Regions from separate parts of the Listeria sp. MAN/IMW/UF555 genome, predicted to be linked through region 2. Evidence: a T-box and tRNA genes for the amino acid it is inferred to sense, from the RefSeq annotation. Region 2 holds a T-box; the other regions hold tRNA genes.

Region 1 (7,487 bases), on a different contig from region 2:
ATATTTTCGAACAACAAAAGGCCACGAAAAATTAGCAGAATTAGAACTTAAAAAAAGAAAGGCTTGAATTCCTAAAAAATAGGTATTCAAGCCTTTCTTTATATATATTTTGCCATAGTAATGTCGGTGTTTTTGAAACCAACTTTATCATACAATTTAATGGCGGTTTGGTTATGGGCGAAAACGTGGAGTTCGATTTTAGTGATGCCCATTTCTTTTGCAAGAACATCTAGCGCTTCAAGTGTTTTCGTACCAAAACCTTTACCTCGAAATGTTTCGAAAATCACAAAATCATAAATGAAAGCATGTTTTTCATCGACATGGAACCATAAATAACCGATTTTTTGGTCAGTGAAAATGCTATAGAGGTGCTCATTTGGTGTAGTAATTCCGTCATAAAGTAATTTGTTGAAAGAAGCTTTTGAATTGGTTAAGGCTTCCTCTTTGGACCATGTGCCGGCTGCTATTTTTTCTGCGGCATAGTCTGGAATTGCTGTAGTTAAAAAATCTTCTAAATCAGAAGTAGTCATTTTTTGTAAATGTAAGATAGGGTTTCCTCCTTCTATTTATGCTCGGTGCAAACTTGCATATTGGATGAATTTACGTGACATTTTAATATGGCCCGCTTCGTTTGGATGAATGCCATCAGCGCAAAGTAAATTCTCATAGTGGAACTCGGCAAGAAAACTATCACGAATATCGATAAGATGGCTGCCTGTTTCTGCTGCAATCCGTGAAATAGCATTGCTGTATCTTTCCTGCCAGCGATAAATCATCTCGACATCGCCACCCAAAAAGTGGAGAATATTTTCTTTGCTCAGGCCACTACGCGTAATGAAATCAAAATAACGTTTGGCATGAAGGGGAGGCAGTGTCATTAAAATCGGTTTAATATCTAATTTTTTAAGTCGTTCAATCATTTCAAGGAGTTGTGTTTCAAAAATATCTAGCGGCGTGCTTGGAATGTGTTCTTTGTCTGGATTTTCAGACACTTCTGCCCAATTGAAATCACAGTCATTTCCGCCAAATTCGATGATGGCAATGTCGTTTGTTGCGTCTTTTTCCAAGTCTTTTGTTAAAATTTCGTGGCCTTTTGTTATCGTCCGACCCATTGTGGAATGATTTTGAAAAGTCAGGCCAAGTTTTTCAGATGCTCGTTTAATGCAGTTGTTTTTAAGCAAAGTATAGCGGTTTTTTTCTGGATTGAAAAGAACGCCTTTCATAATACTATCGCCCCAAACACCAACTGACTGAATGGTTTTCTTCATAAACATCACTCCTTTCATTTATCATACCATAAAAAAAGTAAAAGACGCGCTTTGTATCTCTAAAAACGCGTCTTTTACTTTTTAATTTGTAGCTTTGTATAAATAAATTTTCCAGTAAGATGCTTTGTTATTAAATGCTTTTTCGAAGGTTAGCCCAATCTCAGAAGCGTTGTCAATTGGAACGGCAGACAAGATATATTCGCCGCCAACTGCTTTAAATGCATCTATATTAAAGTCTAGTTTTTTAATATGCTTTTTCGAATCTTTGCCGAAATCGTAATTTTTCCCTAACTCGGCAGAAAATAAATAACAACGATTTCCCCAGTTATCATAATAATCTTTTAGAACGGGGCTTTTGTCTAATTCGCCAGCGATGATTTTTCGAAAGGCTCTTTTATAAGCAAGTGGGTAAGAATTAACGTAGCCATCCACAGTGTAAAAGCCATTTTCTTGGGAAACAGACGGATGCAGGCCAATGCTACCAACGCGGTAACTTGATTGCGGTTTACCAATGTAATTTTTAATTTCTGTAAATTGCTCCGTCGCATAAAATTGATTGATGCTAGGTGAGCCATTTCCAGTCCGGTAGTAGATCTCAGAATTATTCGCGAAAACGACGACAAGCTGCAACACAATTGCTAAATAAGCTAATTTTCGCCACCAATTTCCTTTTTTAATTAAATAAACGATTGCAATTGCGAATAAACCATAAAATAAAAACGGTTGTAAAAAGTGAAATCGTGAAAAATTAAAAGTTCGCATGATTTCTACATTTTCTTTGATCCAGTTCCAGCCACGATACCACCAAAAACCATACCAAAATGATAAAAACAAATTAAACCCAAATAGCCATAAAAACAGTTTTTCTTTGACCCATTCTCGTTTGATAAGGATTAACGCTAGCACAAGCAGTAATACTGGCAAAATAACAAATCCAGCGAGCGCCTGATCGTGCGTGTGTCCTACAATGAAATTTTTAAAACTAAGTCGAATCGAACTTAAAAATGATAAATCTGGCAAACTAAATTCGCTTCTTGAATCTGGTGTTGGGTTTATGAACATCGCATAAATAAAACGATAATTTACTAGCGCGTATAACAATCCCATGTAAACCATACTAAGTAAAAAGCGGATATTGATTTGTTTTTTCTTAATAACATCATATAACCAGATACAGCCAACCATTACTAAAAAGAAACAAAATCCTAATATTAAACTAGAATAAAATGGGAGCAGTGTCAGTATAACTACATTCCAGATTCGCCGCTTGTTATTTCTAATGTTTAAAAACGCCCACAAAGCAAGTGGCATCCCTAGCGTACTGAGCATACCTGATGGCCAAAAAGGCGTCAGTGCAAAAGCTAAGGAAACAAAATAAAGCGGTACGAGATATTTTTTATCTTTAATGAGATAATCCCTTGCCCATAAAAACAATCCTAAAAATGCAAATACACGTGTAATCAACTGGCTCACCGCAAACGCAATAGGTGTACTGAAAATCATATAAAGCCAATCAATTCCAACAAATTCTGAATCAAATGAATCTCTGGGGACACTATCATCCATTATCTGATCAATATTTGCTGTCCCAACTTTTGCTGTATAATCCCCGCTATCCAAAACCATTTTGTACCATGTCACATTGGAATCTAAATTATCATGTATCCTCACGTGACTATTCCCGCCAAGAATAAACAATGGAGCGACATAAATTACCAATAAGAGTACTGCAACAATTAGCCACTTATGCTTCTTCCACATAGTTCTCCTCCTTCATTATCTCTAATATATATGTACCCGAGAAAACTAGTTTCAATTATACCAAAGGAAACTACATTTGTTCATTAAAAAGGGGTAGGTGATTGGAAATACAGTTTAAAAACATATGCCTTAGTAAAAAAGCGTTCAATAAAGAGGGAAGTTAATCCAAGTAATCTTGGGTCGGCTTTTCTTTTGAACAAATCAAAATCGGGTATACAGATAGAAATGAAATAGGGGGGCTTCATGATGAAAGAAGAACTATTACAAGCAATCGAAGTCGGAGAGCCAGTTTTACTTGTGACAGCTATTGGATACATTGTTGGGATTGTAGAAACTAAAGGAGAATTGATTCGTTTGGCAGATGTATATATTAATTGCATATCAGCTTCCCGAGTGAATCGCTTTAGTCGAGGATTGGCAGTGAATATCAACCAAGTAATCGGTATGCAACTACTAAGCAAATCAGAAAAAGACGAAATGATTGGCGGCTGGAAAGCATATGTGGCGCCAACAGCAGGATGATAGTATAAGTGAATTCTAAAGGAGTGAGAAATATTGATACTACTAATTATTGACACGCAAAAAGCAATTATGACAAGTGAGCTTTATAATTTTGATTCACTTGTTTCAAACATAGAGCGTTTGATAGCTGCTGCCAGAAAGAATAATATCGAAGTAATATATGTTCGACATGATGAAGGACCTGAAACAGATCTCACCAAAGGCAAAGCAGGATTTGAGATTTACGAAAAATTCCAACCAAATAAAGACGAAAAAATCTTTGATAAAACAGTAAATAGCGCTTTTAAAGGAACAGGCTTACTTGAATACTTAAAAGGAAAAGGAACGAAAAAAATTGTAGTAGCCGGGTTGCAAACCGATTTTTGCATTGACGCCACGGTGAAATGTGGTTTTGAACATGGTTTCCAGATGATCGTTCCCGCCCATGCTAATTCGACGGAAGATAACCACTTTATGTCTGGTGAGAATAGTTATAAGTACTATAATGAATGGATGTGGCCTGGCCGTTACGCGACCTGCATTTCTATGGAAGAAACGATTAAAGAAATGGAAGATAGTTAATTAACCGAAGAGTCTAAGCACTTTGCCTAGGCTCTTCCTACTTTTTCGATTTAATGGTAGAGTAAAAGAAGCGAATTTTGCAGGAGGAAACCATGATTAATTTAATTTTTGATATTGATGACACAGTTTATGACCAACTAAAACCATTTGAAGAGGCCTTTAAAACCATTTTTGGGAAATCAGACCGCCTGAAAATCGAAAATTTATATATTAAAAGCCGATTTTATAGTGATGAAGTGTATCATAAGGTTGTTCGAGGAGAAATGCCAAAAGCAGAAATGCACGTTTATCGGATTACGCAGGCATTGAACAATTTTGATTACCAAATTACAAAAAAAGAAGCAGAAGCATTTCAACACGCTTATGAACAAAACCAACGCAAAATCGAACTTTCACCCGGAATTAAAGAAATTCTCACTTGGGCTAAAAAGAAAAATATAACGATGGGAATTATTACAAACGGGCCAAAAGACCATCAACAACATAAAATAAATGATTTACAAATAAACGACTGGATTCCAGCCGAGCATACTTTTATTTCTGGCGGAGTAGGTATCGAAAAACCAGACAAGAAAATATTTAAGCTAGTAGAGGAACAAATCGGTATTAAGAGCGCGGAAACCTATTATATTGGCGATTCTTTCGAAAATGATGTAATTGGTTCAAAAAGTGCCGGCTGGAAATCAATTTGGCTAAACAGACGACAACACATACAACCTAACAATGCCACTTACCAGCCAGATTATTGTATTAAAAATGAACAAGAACTAGCTGCTTTGTTGCGAGATTTATTATAAATACTAAAATCTTTTCCTTTATTAGGAGAAGGTTTTTTTGTTGTAGATTGACAAATTTGTTTAATAAGGATATTATAGAGTCGTTAAGTCTTTAATTAAGAAGGTGAAAGTATGAAATTTTCAAAAGCAACCAATTATGCGCTACATACGATGGTTTATTTAGCGAATTTATCTCCGGAAAAATCTGTAGGAGTGAAAGAACTTGCAACCAAGCAAAATGTTTCGCCAACGTATCTTTCTAAAGTGTTAACAATGCTTGTGAAAGCTGGTTTCGTTGAGTCAGTAACAGGTGTAAACGGCGGTTATAAATTAGCCGAACCTGCAAGCAGTATTAGTTTTTTAGATGTTATTCAAGCGATTGAAGGAAAAGGTGCTTTTTTTCACTGTGATCCTAAAAATCATAGTGAAAGTCAGCCGCACTGCTTAATCGGCGAAGTAATGAATAAGGCAGAGCAACAAATGGAAGACTATTTAAGCAAGCAGACTGTAGGTAGTATTGTCGTAGAAATTGAAAAACATCAACATTAAAGGAGTGCTGAAAATGAATCATCACCACAATCACCACGGGGAAGCTGGTTTTAAGAGGAAAGTAGATTATTTGGATCGACCTGAACGGAGCGAAGTTTTATCGCCAGAGGAATTTTTACAGAGGGTCCCAATGGAAAAAACAGCGAGCATTTTAGATTTAGGAGCGGGAACAGGATTTTTAACGATTCCGGCAGCGAAAAAGGTTGAAAATACCGTTTTTGCATTAGATTTAGATACGAAAATGTTGGAATTAATTGAGGCGAAAGCGAAAAAAGCTGAATTAACCAATATAAAAACATTAGAAGCAAGCATGGATGATATTCCGCTTGAAGCTAGTTCGGTGGATGTTGTGCTGGCATCGCTCGTGTTACATGAAGCGGGTTCACTTCTGGATGTTTTGCGTGAAGTAAGTAGAGTCGTGAAATCTGGTGGCTACTTTGCTACCATAGAATTCGATACACAAGGAACGGATTTGAAAGGTCCCCCAATGGAAATTCAAATTTCAGCTGAGAAATTGAAGGAAGAGCTTGCGGGATTTGGATTTGAAGTAGTGCAGAACTGGGAGCTTGATGAGGGAATGTATGTGAGTATTGCGGAGAAAAAAGAATAATAAAAAGTTCACGCCTGAAATAGCAATATAAGCTATTTTTAAGCGTGAACCTTTTTATATTTACGGAGAAACGGGGATTCGAACCCCGGCGCGGCATACACCGCCTAACAGATTTCGAGTCTGTCCCCTTCAGCCGGACTTGGGTATTTCTCCACTGTGACATAGAATGCCGACAAGAAGTATTGTATAATAATATTAACAAAAATACCAGTGTTTTTTATAAAAGGAGCGTGCTAAATGGAAAGAAGATTGGTTCAAGAAATAAATTTACTAGAAAATAAAAAATTGGTTATGAATTTGAATATTGTTGCGATTGTTATTGTGCTTGTATTAACTGTTTTAGGGATTGTTTTTTCAGGCGGTTTTGCAATTACGAATGGTTTTATGGGGATTATTTGGATGTTTGGTGGCTATGCAGTAGCAATTGTTATTCACGAAGCCGTACACGGGATTTTCTTCAAAGCTTTTCGCCCAGAAGCAAAAGTGAGATTTGGCGTTAAAAACGGGATGGCTTATGCTGGAAGCCCCGGAGCATTTTATTCGAGAGCGCAATTCTTTATTATTTCGATTGCGCCATTTATCGTTCTTACGGGATTGTTCATTTTTCTGCGCTTTCTTGGAGTAAATGAAGCTGTTCTATATTTAATTTTTGCCCTACATACATCAGGCTGCGTCGGTGATTTTTATTACTGCATTCTTTTGATTAATCAACCAGCCGGGATCGTTGTGGAGGATACGGATAAGGGAATTAGTTTTTATTCAGAAGGTTAAGTTTGGTAACGATTTCAACAAAGTGTTAAAATAAGGATATACTTTTAGAAAGAGGTGCTTGATTTTGAAACGAATAACAATTGGTAATAGCGATTTAACAGCTTCAGAAATTTCGCTAGGATGTATGAGAATGGCGGATCTTAGTAAAGAAGAGGCGAACAAAGTAATTAATACAGCACTTGAAAACGGTATTGATTTTTTTGATCACGCGGATATTTATGGCGGCGGTAAATCAGAGGAAGTCTTTGCTGATGCAATTGATATGAATGCAACAGTTCGTGAAAAAATGATTCTTCAATCAAAATGCGGAATTCGTCAAGGATTCTTTGATTTTTCAAAAGAGCACATTATTTCTTCTGTGGAAGGTAGCTTGAAACGCCTGAAAACAGATTATTTAGATACACTATTACTTCATCGTCCGGATACACTTTTTGAACCAGAAGAGGTAGCAGCGGCGTTCACTGAGCTTGAAAAAAGCGGGAAAGTTCGTCATTTCGGCGTAAGTAATCAAAACCCAGGTCAAATCGAACTACTAAAAAAATACGTGGACCAAGAATTAATTGCCAATCAACTACAATTTAGTATTATGCATACAGGAATGATTGATACTGGTTTTAACGTAAATATGACGATTGATCCTTCTCTTGATCGCGATGGCGGGATTTTGGA
Region 2 (7,487 bases):
CCGCAATTTGTAACAGGGATTATTTCTGTGGTTGGTGCGATTATTATCCTATTCTTTATGGACTGGAAAATGACACTAATTATCTTAATAGCTGTTCCGATTACAGCGCTAGTCGTTGCGCCGCTTGGTCAGAAAATGTTTAAAATCTCTAAAGGTCTTCAAAATGAAACAGCGGACTTCACTGGTTCTATTAGTCAAACCCTTTCTGAAGCGAGGCTCGTAAAGGCATCTAACGCGGAAACACGTGAAACGGAAGCTGGTCATAAAGGAATCAATCGTCTATTCGGATTCGGTATTCGTGAGGCGAAAGTTGTTGCTGTACTTGGACCTTTAATTTTCTTTGTTGTAATGGGAGTTATTGTTGGTATCATCGGTTACGGCGGAATTCGTGTTTCAGCTGGAACTATGACTACTGGTACATTAATCGCATTCTTGCTATATCTATTCCAAATTATCGTCCCAGTAACCTCTTTTGCTACGTTCTTCGCGCAACTTCAAAAAGCAAAGGGAGCGACAGAACGCATTGCAGATATTTTAAATGAAGCAGAAGAAGATTTCGATGCTGGTAAAAAAGTGGATGTGAGCGGAAAAACGATTCGCGCCACGGATATTTCCTTCTCTTACAATGAAGGTGAACCGATTTTAAAAGATGTTTCTTTTGATACAAAACCAGGGGAAGTTATCGCATTCGCTGGTCCAAGTGGTGGCGGTAAATCTACCTTGTTTGCGATTTTAGAGCGTTTCTATCAACCGAAAACGGGAGAAATTTTAGTGGGTGATATTCCTCTTTCTGAGATTTCTATTAACTCATGGCGCTCACAAATTGGTTACGTTTCACAGGAAAGTGCTATGCTTTCAGGCACCATTCGCGACAATCTTTGTTACGGACTGGATCGAGAAATTAACGAAGAAGAGCTTTGGAATGTAGCAAAACTGGCTTATGCAGACGGCTTTATTTCTGAACTTCCTGACAAAATGGCAACCGAAGTCGGCGAACGTGGAGTGAAGCTCTCTGGAGGCCAAAGACAGCGAATTGCAATTGCACGAGCTTTCTTACGCAACCCGAATATTCTCATGTTAGACGAAGCAACAGCAAGCTTAGATAGCCAATCCGAACAAATAGTTCAACAAGCTTTAGCGAACTTGATGGAGGGGCGCACTACTTTTGTTATCGCTCACCGCCTTTCCACTATTGTTAATGCCGATCAAATTCTCTTTATTGAACACGGGGAAATAACTGGTCGGGGCACACATAGCGAATTAGTGGCTTCTCATCCGCTCTACGCCTCTTTTGCGGAACAACAATTAAAATAACTATTTCCCGGGAAATAAAAAAACGACGATGCGAATATGCATCGTCGTTTTTTTATAAGGATTGATGAAACTTTTTGAGTTCAAATTTCTTTGCTTCGTCTAAATCATGCCACCTGATGCCTTGTACGGCTCCTTCAAGCGCACATAGTTCACTTAAACAAACACTTGAATCATTTTCCCAAATACGTAAAAAGGCTTCTTTGCTTCCAACATTTTTTAGCTCAGCTGGAGTTTTTATCCCAGCTTTTATTAAGTCTTGCTCCAGTACTTTGCCAATGTTTGGTAATTCGCTAAGGTTCGCCATTACAGTTCCTTCTTCCTTTTTATTTTGGTAATTCGATTTTTTCGATACCGCCCATATAACCTTGTAGTACTTTCGGAATGCGTACAGAGCCATCTTCCTCTTGGTAATTTTCCAAAATAGCAGCGACTGTACGACCTAGCGCTAACCCGGAACCATTTAATGTGTGCACGTATTCTGGTTTGCTTCCTGGTTCACGGCGGAAACGAATATTGGCCCGTCTTGCTTGGAAGCTTTCAAAGTTACTGCAAGAAGAAATCTCACGGTAAGAATCATAGCTTGGAATCCATACTTCTAAATCATATTTTTTAGCAGCAGTGAAGCCTAAGTCAGCAGTACACATGCTTAGTACGCGATATGGTAATTCTAGGCGACGTAATACTTCTTCTGCGTTTCCAGTTAATTTTTCAAGCGCCGCGTAGGAATCTTCCGGTTTAACAAATTGAACTAATTCCACTTTGTTAAATTGATGTTGGCGAATTAAGCCACGCGTATCACGACCCGCAGATCCCGCTTCAGAACGGAAACATGCGCTAAATGCTGTATATTTTCTTGGTAAATCTTCTGCTTTTAAAATATCTTCGCGGTGGTAATTTGTTACTGGTACTTCCGCTGTTGGAATAAGGAAATAGTCTTCTGCTTCTATTAGGAAAGCATCTTCTTCAAACTTCGGCAATTGTCCAGTACCTGTCATGCTCGCGCGGTTTACCATGTACGGTGGAAGCATTTCTTCATAGCCGTGTTCATTCGAATGCAAGTCCATCATAAAGTTAATTAGCGCTCGTTCCAGTCTTGCACCTAATTTTTTATAAAAAACGAAGCGGCTGCCAGTTACTTTTGCAGCATTTTCGAAATCAAGAATGTCTAGGTCAGTTCCTAAATCCCAATGAGCTTTTGGTTCAAAATCAAATTCGCGAACTTCACCCCATTTGCGGATTTCTACGTTATCGTCTTCCGATTCACCGACCGGAGTAGACTCATGCGGAATATTTGGAATCGACATTAAAATCGTATCTAACTTCTCGTCAATTTCTCTTAATTCGATGTCTAATGTTTTAATACGGTCACCAACGACACGCATTTCTTCAATTTTAGCATCAGCATCTTGTTTTTCGCGTTTTAATTTAGCGATTTCTTGAGATACTTCATTACGCTGGCTTTTTAGCGCTTCTGTTTCCACAATCAGAGTACGACGACGTTTGTCTAACTCGCCAAATTTCTCAAATTCACCTAAGTCTTCCCCACGATTTTGCAACTTCTGCTTTACTTCTTCAAAATTATTACGTAACAACTTAACATCTAACATGCTAACTCCTCCTTTATTTTTTTCCATATAAAAAACTCCCGTACTTTCCCGAATTAACAGGAAAGGGACGAGAGTTAACCGCGTTGCCACCCTTATTGGGACTAAAAAAATCCCCAGCTTCATTTAGGTTTAACGGACCCAGCCGGAATGATTTACTCGCAAAACTATGCTTTCCACCACTCACTCCAAGATGGATTCATAAGGAAACTTCACCAGTTCGCACCAACCACTGGCTCTCTTTAGAAATTCTACCTTATTACTACTTCTTGTCTTCGCTTTTCGTATTAATTTAAAGTTATTCTATCGCATATCTGCTTAAATTACAAGCAAATCTTTAACCAATTAAATCGAGCGTGTCTGGACCGTCATCATCAGAATTCAGTATTCTAATTTGTTCCGGAACAATTTTTATAACGACAAAGGATGGTGAATCTTCGCCTTGAAACCAGTCTTTAGAGATATTTTCCCAGATGCGTTCTTTGATAGATTCATCTTCTTCCAGTGATGCTAAACCATTAATTTCTAAAAACGCAGATCCGGGGCTATCATAGCCAATTAAAACGCATACGTGCGGGTTTCTACGGACTTCCTCTGTTTTCGGTAGTTCTTTTCCAGATGGTGTATAAAGTGTTAAGCCATCATGAAGAAACGTCATATATCTAGCGTGCGGAAAATCGCCTTGTACAGAGGTTAATACCCCAACTTGATGTTGTTCTAAAATGGCGAGAATTTTATCTTCTAGTTCATTTTCCATCTAAAACACCTTCCTTTGGTTATTTAGTGTACATTTCCACTTGTTTTCAGGCTTCAAACATTTCAGGCTTGTTATCTCCGTAGCTATTTGCTATAAAAGAGTATAACCGTTTTGACTAGGGGGATTTGAAGTGATTTTATTAATCGATCATAATGACTCATTTACATATAATTTATTCCAATATTTTTTAGAGCTTAAGGAAGATGTGCGGGTAGTTTCTGCTAGAGATTTTTCGCTTCAAGCATTCGACCAATTAGCGCCTGAAATGGTTATTCTTTCACCCGGACCTGGTTCTCCAGATGATTTTCCAGAAAGTTTAGCTCTACTAGACAAAATTCACGTTCCCATTCTCGGAATTTGCCTTGGCCATCAAATGATTGGTCATTTTTTCGGGGCAAAAGTGGTTCAGGCGGACCTTCCTGTTCACGGAAAAACTAGTATTATCTCGCATCACGGTGAAGGATTATTTGCCGGACTTGTTTCGAGATTCTCAGTTGCCCGCTACCATTCTTTAGTCATTGACCCAAATACTGTGCCAGCTGATTTGAAAGTGACCGCTGTAACAGATGATGGAGTTTTAATGGGGTTAGAGCATCTAACAAAAGCGATTTACAGTGTCCAATTTCATCCTGAAGCAATCCTATCTGAAAACGGACACGCAATTTTAGAAAACTTTGTACGACTGGGGAGAGCTGCCAAATGAGTTTATTACGTTTTGATTTTGAAGGTTCGGTAAAGATTTTTGAAAAGCCAATTCGCGAACTGGTGGCACGCGATTTATCGGAAGTACTTCCTATAATGAAAGCGGCCGAAGAAGCCCAAAAATCAGGAAAATACGTTGCTGGTTTTGTTAGTTATGAGGCCGCTCCTGCTTTTCGTAGCAATTTAAAAACCAAACAACCTGCCGAGAACATGCCACTTATCTGGTTTGGTGTATACGATAACTTCACGACTGCACCTACCGAAAACTCAGACACTGCACCACTTTCTTTTAAAATGGATACGGATTACCCGAATTATGCGGAAAAAATAGCACAGATTAAAGCGGAAATTGCTGCTGGAAACACGTACCAAATCAACTACACTGTTCGGCTTCAAAGTGATGTACCAAGTGAGTTTTCTGCCCAAGCCACTTTTGAATCGCTGCAACAAGTTGGAAAAGCAAACTATACAGCGCTACTTGAAACGGATGAATTTCAAATTATCTCAGCTTCACCCGAGCTATTTTTTAAATGGAAGGAAAACATCTTGACGACACGTCCAATGAAAGGCACCATTCGCCGCGGAAGTACGGAACAAGCTGACTTAGAAGCACATGATTGGTTAAAAAATGATCCTAAAAATCGTGCCGAAAATGTGATGATTGTTGATTTACTACGAAATGACCTTGGGATGATTGCAGTGCCCGGTAGCGTAAAAGTGCCTAAATTAATGACTTTAGAACCTTACCCAACAGTGTGGCAAATGACGTCTACTGTTACCGCAGAAACATCTCCGGATACTAGTTTAACCGCAGTTTTCGAGGCGCTTTTCCCTTGTGGTTCAATAACTGGCGCCCCAAAAGCCCGGACAATGGAAATTATTTCAGAGCTAGAAGATTCACCTCGAGGCGTATACTGCGGCGCGATTGGATTCCTAGAACCTAATGGAAATGCGATTTTTAATGTGCCAATCCGAACGATTTCCATTGCAGATAATAAAGCAACTTATGGTGTTGGTGGCGGTATTGTTTGGGATTCTGATGCCGAAAGTGAATTTTCCGAGATTCATGCAAAATCAGCCATTTTAGAAAAAGCAACCAAGTTTTCTTTAATTGAATGTTTACGCCTTGAAAACGGAGCGCTTTCCCGGATAGACTTTCATCTAAAACGGCTTCAAACAAGCGCAAATTTTTTCGGTTTTCCTTTTAATGGTGAAAAAATTGTGGAACTATGGCGGGAAACAGCGCGAAACAATCCAGCTGGAACATATAAATTAAGATTTTTACTCCATCCAAATGGCACGCACCTTTTAGAACTAACCGAAATAAGTACGCAAAATCAGCAAATAACCGCGCAACTGGCAAAAAGTCCCGTCTCAACTGATGATTTATTCCTTTATCATAAAACCACTAATAGATCTGTTTATGAAGACATGAAAAGCACTGAAACCGAGGAGACATTGCTTTGGAATGAGCGAGGCGAGCTAACAGAATTTACTACCGGGAATATAGTTCTAGGCATAAAAGGCTGTTTTTTCACACCACCAGTGAGTTCAGGTCTTCTCCCAGGTACCATGAGAGCAGATTTATTAGCAAAAAACAAAATTTCCGAAAAAACACTAATGAAAAAAGACCTTTTCGAGGCTGACTTTGTGTGGTTAATAAATAGTGTAAGAGGATTTGTAGAAGTAGAAATCAAACAATAATCAACAGGTTTTTTCACAATTAAAAAGTGATTTTCGACAGTATATTTGCCATATTTTCGCCATATTTAGAATTAGTGAAAAAATTACTTGCAAATTTTCACAAACTATATTAGAATATGTGTTCGCACGTCTTTATTTCCGTTTTCCAAGGGAGGAAAATCATGAAAGTATTGTTTCACCATCTTAAAAATTACAAGCTACAAGCAACATTATCTACTTTGTTTGTAGTAGTCATGGTTATCTCACAACTATGGCAACCAAAATTACTTCAGCAAGTCCTAGACGCCATTATGAAAGATAATATGGATGAAATTTCTTCCATAGGCGCACTTCTAATCGGTATCGCCGCAGTTGGCCTTATCGCTGGGATTCTAAACACGATTCTTTCTGCCAAAGTCGCTCAAGGTGTCGGCGCAGATATTCGTGAATCTAGTTTCCGTAAAATCCAAACATTTTCATTTAGTAACATTGAAAAACTTTCGACAGGTAATCTAGTCGTTCGACAAACAAACGATATTACCCAAGTACAAAATTTAGTGATGCTTTCACTACAGTCGCTAACAAGAATTCCGATTATGTTTATCGGGGCATTTATTTTAGCGATGTTTACTCTACCTGAATTATGGTGGGTAATTATTGTGCTTGTTGTACTCGTTGTGCTAATTGTTGTCTTCACATTTGGCTCTATGGGTAAACACTTTGCAATTATCCAGAAGTTAATTGACCGCGTAAATTCTATCGCAAAAGAAAACCTTGCCGGAATGCGTGTTGTTAAATCTTTTGTTCAAGAAGATAACGAAATCGGACGTTTCACAACTGTCAGTGACAAACTAACTCGTCACACTATCATTGTAGGAACTCTTTTTTCTGTCATGATTCCTGCATTTATGCTCGTTTCTAACTTAGCAATTGTTGTTTCTATTTTCTTTGTAGGTGATATGGCTGCTGAAAACCCAGAAGTTATCGGAGCTATCGCATCATTTATGAACTATTTAATGCAAATCATGATGGCAATTATTATCGGCGGTATGCTAATGATGATGGCCTCTCGTGCGCTTATTTCCTTGAAACGTATTACTGAAGTTCTCGAAACAGAACCAGATATTACATACAACGAAAATGCGCCTGAACAAGATTTAGAAGGTACTGTTGAGTTCCGTAACGTTAGTTTCAAATATGATGGTGACGATACACCTGCTCTTAAAGATATTTCTTTTAAAGCAAATGTTGGTGAAATGGTTGGTATTGTTGGCGCAACAGGTTCGGGTAAATCGACTCTTGCCCAGCTAATTCCACGCCTTTACGATCCAACTGAAGGGGAAGTTATTGTTGGTGGTACTAACCTAAAAGACATCAATAAGAAAACACTTCGTAGCACTGTTTCCTTCGTGCTCCAACGCGCAATC
Region 3 (7,487 bases), on a different contig from region 2:
CTTTCACTAAATGCACGGCTTTTTCGGCTTTCGCTTCGTTACTTTTATCCACTAAATCAACTGTGAAAGTAACGTTAATTTTCGTTAAAACATGCACGGCACTTTCTTGATCTTGCTCATAATCGGTATGAATGCTTAAATCATTTATCTCAATTCGTTTTTTCTCAAGTAATGTTTGATATACATATCCGCTACAAGCCGCAACCGCAGCCACTGTTATTTGAACTGGAGAAAAACCTTCTTCTTTAATTAATGTCCAGTTTCCATTTGGATGTACAAGTTCTAATACTTTCCCATTTTTCACTAAATCCATGATTAATTCCTCCAATTTAATTCTTACAATTCTTATATGAATAATAAGATTATAGCTCAAATAAAAAGCCATGTCCAATTTCCGATACGAAAAAAAGAATCCAATTTAAACTTGGATTCTTTTTGAGCGGTCCCGACGGGATTTGAACCCGCGATCTCCTGCGTGACAGGCAGGCATGTTAACCCCTACACCACGGAACCATATGTATAGAAAATGAATAAAAAAGTGACCCGTACGGGATTCGAACCCGTGTTACCGCCGTGAAAGGGCGGTGTCTTAACCGCTTGACCAACGGGCCAGATAAAAAACGAAAAATGAATATATATTCAATTGAATTCATTTCTCTTACACCAGCTTTTTTATTATAACATAATCTCAGTGACTGTCAACGGCTTTTTCTAATTTTATTTACAAAATTTTTATCTCATGTTTTTTATGCATTTTTGCTAGTATAAAACAAAGTCAGCTATGCTTATAAAAAGGCACGCTGACTTTATTTTACTTTTCTCGGTGATCAACCATAATGAAACTTCTCGTATCATAGCGATGTCTTGAACGGGAATATTCGACTGGTCTACCGTCTTTTAAATACACTACTTGCTCTACTTCTAAAACTGGATCGTGTTCCCCGCACGCTAAATATTCTTGGTCATATTCAGATGGCTTATCGGCATTAATTTTTCGAAATGCACCACTTAAAACGAGCCCTAATGTGTCTTGTAAGTATGCATAAATAGAATGATGCAAAATCTCTCTCGTTAAACCTGGAACTAAATCTGCTGGCATGGTTGTATGCTCTAATACATACGGCTCACCATCTAACAGGCGCAAACGAATCAATTTATACACCGGTTGGTCTGCTTTAATCAAGAGTTGTTCTTGCGTTTTTTCATCTGGGAAAGCAATATCAAATGCAATAATTTTACTTCTGATTCGATTGTCTCCCATCATTTTTGTTAAACCGTCATAATCTCGCAAACTCGCATCTTGTTTATTAGCTAAGGCATTTTTCATAACAAAAGTTCCTGCACCACGTTGTCTGTAAACAAGTCCTTCAAGCGCAAGTACGTCAAAGGCTTTTTTTATTGTCATTCTGCTACAATCATACGCTTTAGATAAGCTCACTTGATCAGGAAGAATGGATTCTGGTGGATAAGTACCGTTGTTTATTTTTTCACGGATTTCTGCGGCAATCAGTTCATACTTAACCAAGTCGATCGCTCCTTCGTTTGAATTAAAAATGTCTAGCCATTTCCAATCAAATTATAGCATATCGAAAAGGAAAACATAACTTATTTGATAGCTGCTTCGGATTCTCTTGCTATATTCGTGCGGTCAACAAGTTTAAGGAATGGATACCAGATGATTAAGACGATGAAGAAATCCACCACTTGAAGTGCCCCGCCGAGCCATGAGTTTGTTGCTAAAATTCCATTGATGATAATTGGCACTGTCCAAGGTACAGATACCCCAGTTGGAGCTGGTACAATTCCAGCAGCCATCACAAAGTAATTAAGTGTAGTGACAACTAAAGGTGCAAGTATCCACGGAATTAAAATCGTTGCATTTAGCACGATTGGCATCCCGAATAATACCGGTTCGTTTACATTAAAAATACCAGGTCCGAGCGCTAAACGACCGATTTCCTTGCTTTGTTTGCTCTTCATTAGAAAAGCGAGCGCGATTACTACAGCAAGTGTCATCCCAGATCCACCCATGCCGACAGTAAATACTTCCATGAATGGTTTTGTAATAATATGTGGTAACGGAGACCCAGCTTTATAGGCATCCAGATTTTCAAGCATTAACGTATTCCAAATTGGGTCCATTACCGAGTTTACAATAATTTGACCATGTAAACCGAAGAACCACAATACTTGGACAAAGAAAAGTGCAATCAGAGTTGGTATAATTCCCGATCCTAAACCAACAAGCGGTTTTTGAATAACCGTGTACACGACATCATGTAAGTTGGTATTGAAGAAGAATTGAACAATAATATTAATTACTAAAAAGATACTTAATGTCAAAACTGCTGGTATTAATGCAGCAAATGATTTAGCAACTGCTGGAGGCACCCCATCAGGCATTTTAATCGTCCAATCACGTTGCACGAAGAAACGATATAATTCTCCCGCAATAAAACCAGTAATCATCCCAATAAACATACCTTTTGCACCAAGTCTGTCTAAAGAAAGTGCTCCAGTAACTAATTCCCCATTGGCACTATTAAAGAAAAATGGCGTTAAAATCAAGAAACTAGCGAGCGCTACAGCACCACCATATATAGCTTCTACTTTATAATACTTCGATAACGAATAACCAATACCAAAAACGACAAAAACCGTCATAATACTCATCGTCGCATTTTGGGCATTTCCTAAATAAAGTTGTAAAGTAGCTTTCGTTTCATCACTCCAAAATGGCAGATTCATCAAAACTACAGCAATAGAACCAAACATTGTCAGTGGAAACGCTAACATAAAAGCATCTCGTAAAGTCGTTAAGTAACGATTCTCCCCTAACTTTGCAGCAAGAGGCATTAATTTATCCCCAAGCAACTCCATAAATTTATTCACTTTTCTTCCCCCAAACGTATTTTTTTCTACAAGAAAACGTTTTCTATTTATTATTATACTCATTTATTTTTAAATGTCTAGTCTTTTTAAAATAAAAGACCAAACAAAAAAAGCTTCCATCATATTGATGAAAGCCTCAAACTTATTTTTTCTTTTTCTTTGCTAGCTTTTCTGCTGCTTTTTGTTTATTTTCTGCTAATCGGAAAAGTGTCATTTCTTTAATTAATTCATAAGGAACTTCTTCTTTGATAGGAAATTGAACCGCACCTTTTGAATACTTATACTTTCCTAATTGTTTCTCAAAGGCCGAAATGCCACTAGGCGCTGGATAAAACCCGTAATGATTTTTCGCAACCGCAAAATGCACTAGATTTCCTTCAAAATAAAAAGTTGGCATTTGATAGCTGATTTTCTCAGTTGCTTCTGGGGCAGCAGCTTGAATTGTCTCTCTTATTTTTTGCAACACTTCTTTTGTTTCTGGTGGCGCTTGGGTAATATATTCATCAATCGTTGTAAATTCTAGTTTATTATCCATAGTCCATTCCTTTCTGAAACGTTTTTCTTATTATAGCAACTCTCTTCTTAAATGCCAATTTTAGCGCGCAAAAAAGGTTACCTTAACATTTATAAGGTAACCTTTCTTAATTACGGAGAAGGAGGGATTTGAACCCTCGCGCCGCGTGAGCGACCTATACCCTTAGCAGGGGCACCTCTTCAGCCACTTGAGTACTTCCCCAAACTCCACAGGCAGGATTATTGTTCCTGCGCCCACTCGGTTAACAGCCAATTACGCTATCAACGGAGCTACTGTTGAATTATCTGACTTCCATTAGTATACGCAGAATTAAGCAAAAATGCAAGGCTTTTTAGGGGGATTCTGTATAAACTTTTTTTGAACCAGTTTGCTTTAATCTTCCGCCGCAACTGCCACAGCGATAACGGTTTACATTAAATCTACGTTGTCTTAAAAATGACTTCCCGCAACTTTTACATGTATATTCATGCATTGTAATTTCACGCGGAATCGCAGCACAAAACCTTGGGGCGTCTACTTTTTTTAATAATTCACGAAAATCCTTGTCGCGATGTTGATAGCCTTTTTTCTCTAAATGAAGGTGATAATGACATAATTCATGTTTCATAATGCCGAAAAAGTACTCTAAGCCAAAGTTTTCTAAGTACTTAGGGTTCATTTCGATATTGTGGCTTTTGAGTAAATATCTTCCGCCAGTTGTTCGTAAACGCGTGTTAAAAACAGCTTGGTGACGGAATTCTTTTTGGAAAAATTGCAGCGACACTTCTTCCATGTGCTGCTGCAATTCTGTTTGATTCATTATTTGACACTTCCATCTGGATTACGCATTGTTAAAGCAATTCGATTTTTCTTCGTGTCTACTTCATCAACCCAAACCGTTACAACGTCTCCTACTGAAACGACATCCATCGGGTTTTTAACAAAGGAATTACTTAGTTTTGAAATGTGCACAAGTCCGTCTTGTTTCACGCCAATATCAACAAAAGCGCCAAAGTCAACAACGTTACGAACAGTTCCTTGTAACTCCATTCCTTGTTTTAAATCTTCCATCGAAATAACATCTTGTTTTAATAGTGGCGCTGGTAGTTCATCACGAAGGTCGCGTCCTGGAGCAATTAAGTTATCAATAATGTCGCGCATCGTTTCTTTACCAATGCCTAGTTTTTCTGCTTCTTCTGGGATACTAAGAGCTTGTAATGCTACTTTTAAATCCTCGCTACCAATATCATTCAAGCCAAAACCAGCTGCTTTTACAATTTGCTCTGCTGCTTTATAGCTCTCAGGATGAATAGCTGTTTTATCAAGAGGATTTTCGCCCTCTAAAATACGTAAGAAACCGATACTTTGTTCATATGATTTCGCGCCGAGACGAGGAACTTTTTTCAACTCTTTACGAGAAGTGAAAGAACCGTTTTCTTCGCGATATTTACGAATGTTATTTGCAACTGTTTTGTTTAAACCGGCAACATATTGTAAAAGTGAAGCAGATGCTGTATTTACGTTGACGCCTACTTGGTTAACGGCTGTTTCAACGACAAAAGTTAGGGTTTCATTTAAGCGTTTTTGGGCAACATCGTGTTGATATTGTCCTACTCCTACTGATTTTGGATCAATTTTTACAAGTTCTGCTAATGGATCTTGTAAGCGGCGTCCGATGGAAACTGCGCTACGTTCTTCTACTTGATAATCCGGGAATTCTTCACGAGCTGTTTCACTTGCAGAATAAACACTTGCGCCTGCTTCATTAACAATACAATAATAAGCATTTGATTTTGATTCGCGAATAACTTCTACGATAAATTGCTCTGTTTCACGAGAAGCTGTTCCGTTACCAATCGCGATAACTTCTACTTGATAAGTGGATAAAATCTCAGCTATCTTTTGTTTTGCTTCTGGACGCCTTGCCTTAGCAGTATGCGGATAAACAACACCGATTTCTAGCACTTTCCCCGTTTGATCTAATACAGAAAATTTACAACCTGTTCTAAAAGCGGGGTCAACGCCAAGGATGATTTTTCCTTTTAAAGGTGGTTGTAATAGCAGTTTGCGCAAGTTCTCGGAGAAAATATGGATTGCTTGTTCTTCTGCTTTATCAGTCAGTTCACCGCGAATTTCACGTTCAATTGCCGGACCGATAAATCGTTTATAGGCATCTAAAATCGCTTCTTCTACGTATGTTCGTGTTGCAGAATTACGGTTTTGGATTACTTTTTCAAAAAGATATTGGAAGATTTTTGTTGTGTCTACTTGGACTTGTACGCGTAAAATATCTTCTTTTTCACCACGATTAAAAGCAAGTATCCGGTGACTAGCAACCTTTCCAATCATTTCATTAAATTCGTAGTACATTTCGTAAACGCCTTTTTCGTCTGCTTCAGCGTTTTTTGCTCGTGATTCAATCATACCGAATTTTCTAGTGAAGTTACGAATCCATTCACGGAAAGTAGGTTCATCACTGATTTGTTCGGCAATTATTTCATGCGCGCCTAGTAAAGCGTCTTCTGCTGACGTCACTTCTTTTTCTTCAGAGATGTATTTGGCAGCTTCTTCAAGTGGATTTGCTTCACCCGGAAAGCTCATTAACCAATCGGCTAGAGGTTCTAAGCCTTTTTCTTTGGCAATGGTTGCTTTAGTGCGTTTCTTTTGTTTATAAGGACGGTATAAGTCTTCTAATGCTTGATGCTTTTCCGCTTTTATAATTGCAGCTTTTAGTTCATCTGTTAATTTTCCTTGTTCATCTATTAAGCGAATAATTTCTTCTTTACGATTTTCTAATTTAGTAACGTATTCAAACGTTTCTTCAATATCGCGAATTTCAACTTCATCTAGACTACCAGTCATTTCTTTACGGTAACGTGCGATAAATGGAACAGTGTTGCCTTCTTCCATTAGTTTAATTACGGCATTAATTTGCGCTGGTTTATAAGTTAGCGATTTTTGGACTAATTTCATTATTTTTTCTTGCATTTGTTCCATACTTGATAGCCTCCAATTATTTCATTATCTATTAAGTGTAACATAATTACGTTTCAACTGACAAAAGCTATCTGCTAAGCTCACTTAAAGCATTTTCCGCGTAATGGACCGCGTCTTCTGTGTGTAAAAAGAAGTGTTCTTCCCCAATTCGGTCATAAAGTCCGCTACCTTTCAGACTTTCTTTCGCTTTGTCTGTTAGGCCCGTAATCAAGATTTGCCCACCTTGCTTCGAAAATTCTTTTTCAATTTGATGGAAATAACCTTCTGCCGTAGCATCGATAATTGGCACTTTTCCCATTCGCAAAATAAGAAATTCTGGTTTCACATGGATTGCTTTAATAATATTTTGTTGAAAAATTTGTGCTGCACCAAAGAAAAGCGGACCGCGAATCGTAAATATGCTAATTTTATCATGTAAATGAGGAGCTATTTCGGCGCCTTCTAGTTCAATTCCTTCAATTTGCATCGAGCTGCCCATTTGTTTAGCGAATAGCACGACCGCAAGCAATAATCCCACTTCAACTGCTACTGTTAAACTTGCAAAAACCGTTAATAAAAAGGTAATAACAAGCACTAAAGTATCGCCTGATTTTAATTTGATAATATGTTGAAATGTTTTTCGTTCGCTCATATTCCAAGCAACTAACATCAAAATCGGCGCCATTGCTGCAATCGGAATATTAATAGCGACTGGTGCAAGGACAAGTAACGTAAGCAATACAAAAATCCCATGAATAACTCCTGAAACACGACTAGTGGCACCATTATTAATATTGGTCGCTGTTCTTGCAATTGCGCCAGTTGCTGGAATACCACCAAACATTGGCGTCACTATGTTTGCAATACCCTGCCCAATCAATTCACGGTTACTATTATGTTTTGTATTCGTCATCCCATCCGCTACAACAGCCGAAAGAAGCGATTCAATCCCGCCGAGCATTGCAATAACAAAAGCCGGCCCAATCAATTTACTCATATTAGCAAATGTCATATCAGGAAATTGGAACGGTGGAAAAGTACTCGGGATTTCTCCGTATGCCGATCCAATTGTTGGAAGCGCGTCTTTGAAAAACAGCATGGCAAT

What was found. A T-box is a leader RNA that pairs with one kind of tRNA and senses whether it is charged. The one in region 2 lies ahead of serS (serine--tRNA ligase), so its partner is inferred to be a tRNA-Ser.
Region 1: it has a tRNA-Ser gene. The T-box ahead of serS (serine--tRNA ligase) is inferred to sense a tRNA for this amino acid. The anticodon was not compared.
Region 3: it has a tRNA-Ser gene. The T-box ahead of serS (serine--tRNA ligase) is inferred to sense a tRNA for this amino acid. The anticodon was not compared.

The regions. Positions count from the first base shown of each region.
Region 1 covers NZ_JBZWZS010000001.1:1,010,074-1,017,560, reverse strand. Annotated here, with positions in the region: gene AC4PG8_RS05130 (DUF3116 family protein) at 1-67, shown strand, start outside; gene AC4PG8_RS05125 (GNAT family N-acetyltransferase) at 99-548, opposite strand; gene AC4PG8_RS05120 (SGNH/GDSL hydrolase family protein) at 567-1,268, opposite strand; gene AC4PG8_RS05115 (DUF6044 family protein) at 1,350-3,029, opposite strand; gene AC4PG8_RS05110 (hypothetical protein) at 3,276-3,551, shown strand; gene AC4PG8_RS05105 (cysteine hydrolase family protein) at 3,585-4,112, shown strand; gene AC4PG8_RS05100 (HAD family hydrolase) at 4,205-4,909, shown strand; gene AC4PG8_RS05095 (Rrf2 family transcriptional regulator) at 5,021-5,437, shown strand; gene AC4PG8_RS05090 (class I SAM-dependent methyltransferase) at 5,451-6,047, shown strand; tRNA gene AC4PG8_RS05085 (tRNA-Ser) at 6,111-6,200, opposite strand; gene AC4PG8_RS05080 (DUF3267 domain-containing protein) at 6,285-6,818, shown strand; gene AC4PG8_RS05075 (aldo/keto reductase) at 6,883-7,487, shown strand, end outside.
Region 2 covers NZ_JBZWZS010000003.1:326,268-333,754, reverse strand. Annotated here, with positions in the region: gene AC4PG8_RS11370 (ABC transporter ATP-binding protein) at 1-1,314, shown strand, start outside; gene AC4PG8_RS11365 (TfoX/Sxy family protein) at 1,367-1,618, opposite strand; gene serS (serine--tRNA ligase) at 1,638-2,921, opposite strand; T-box leader at 2,982-3,203, opposite strand; gene AC4PG8_RS11355 (pyridoxamine 5'-phosphate oxidase family protein) at 3,256-3,675, opposite strand; gene AC4PG8_RS11350 (anthranilate synthase component II) at 3,806-4,378, shown strand; gene pabB (aminodeoxychorismate synthase component I) at 4,375-6,081, shown strand; gene AC4PG8_RS11340 (ABC transporter ATP-binding protein) at 6,243-7,487, shown strand, end outside.
Region 3 covers NZ_JBZWZS010000001.1:751,153-758,639, forward strand. Annotated here, with positions in the region: gene AC4PG8_RS03770 (OsmC family protein) at 1-313, opposite strand, end outside; tRNA gene AC4PG8_RS03775 (tRNA-Asp) at 441-513, opposite strand; tRNA gene AC4PG8_RS03780 (tRNA-Glu) at 540-611, opposite strand; gene AC4PG8_RS03785 (GntR family transcriptional regulator) at 812-1,525, opposite strand; gene celB (PTS cellobiose transporter subunit IIC) at 1,606-2,892, opposite strand; gene AC4PG8_RS03795 (iron chaperone) at 3,035-3,427, opposite strand; tRNA gene AC4PG8_RS03800 (tRNA-Ser) at 3,541-3,628, opposite strand; gene AC4PG8_RS03805 (SprT family protein) at 3,759-4,226, opposite strand; gene AC4PG8_RS03810 (Tex family protein) at 4,226-6,403, opposite strand; gene AC4PG8_RS03815 (SulP family inorganic anion transporter) at 6,471-7,487, opposite strand, start outside.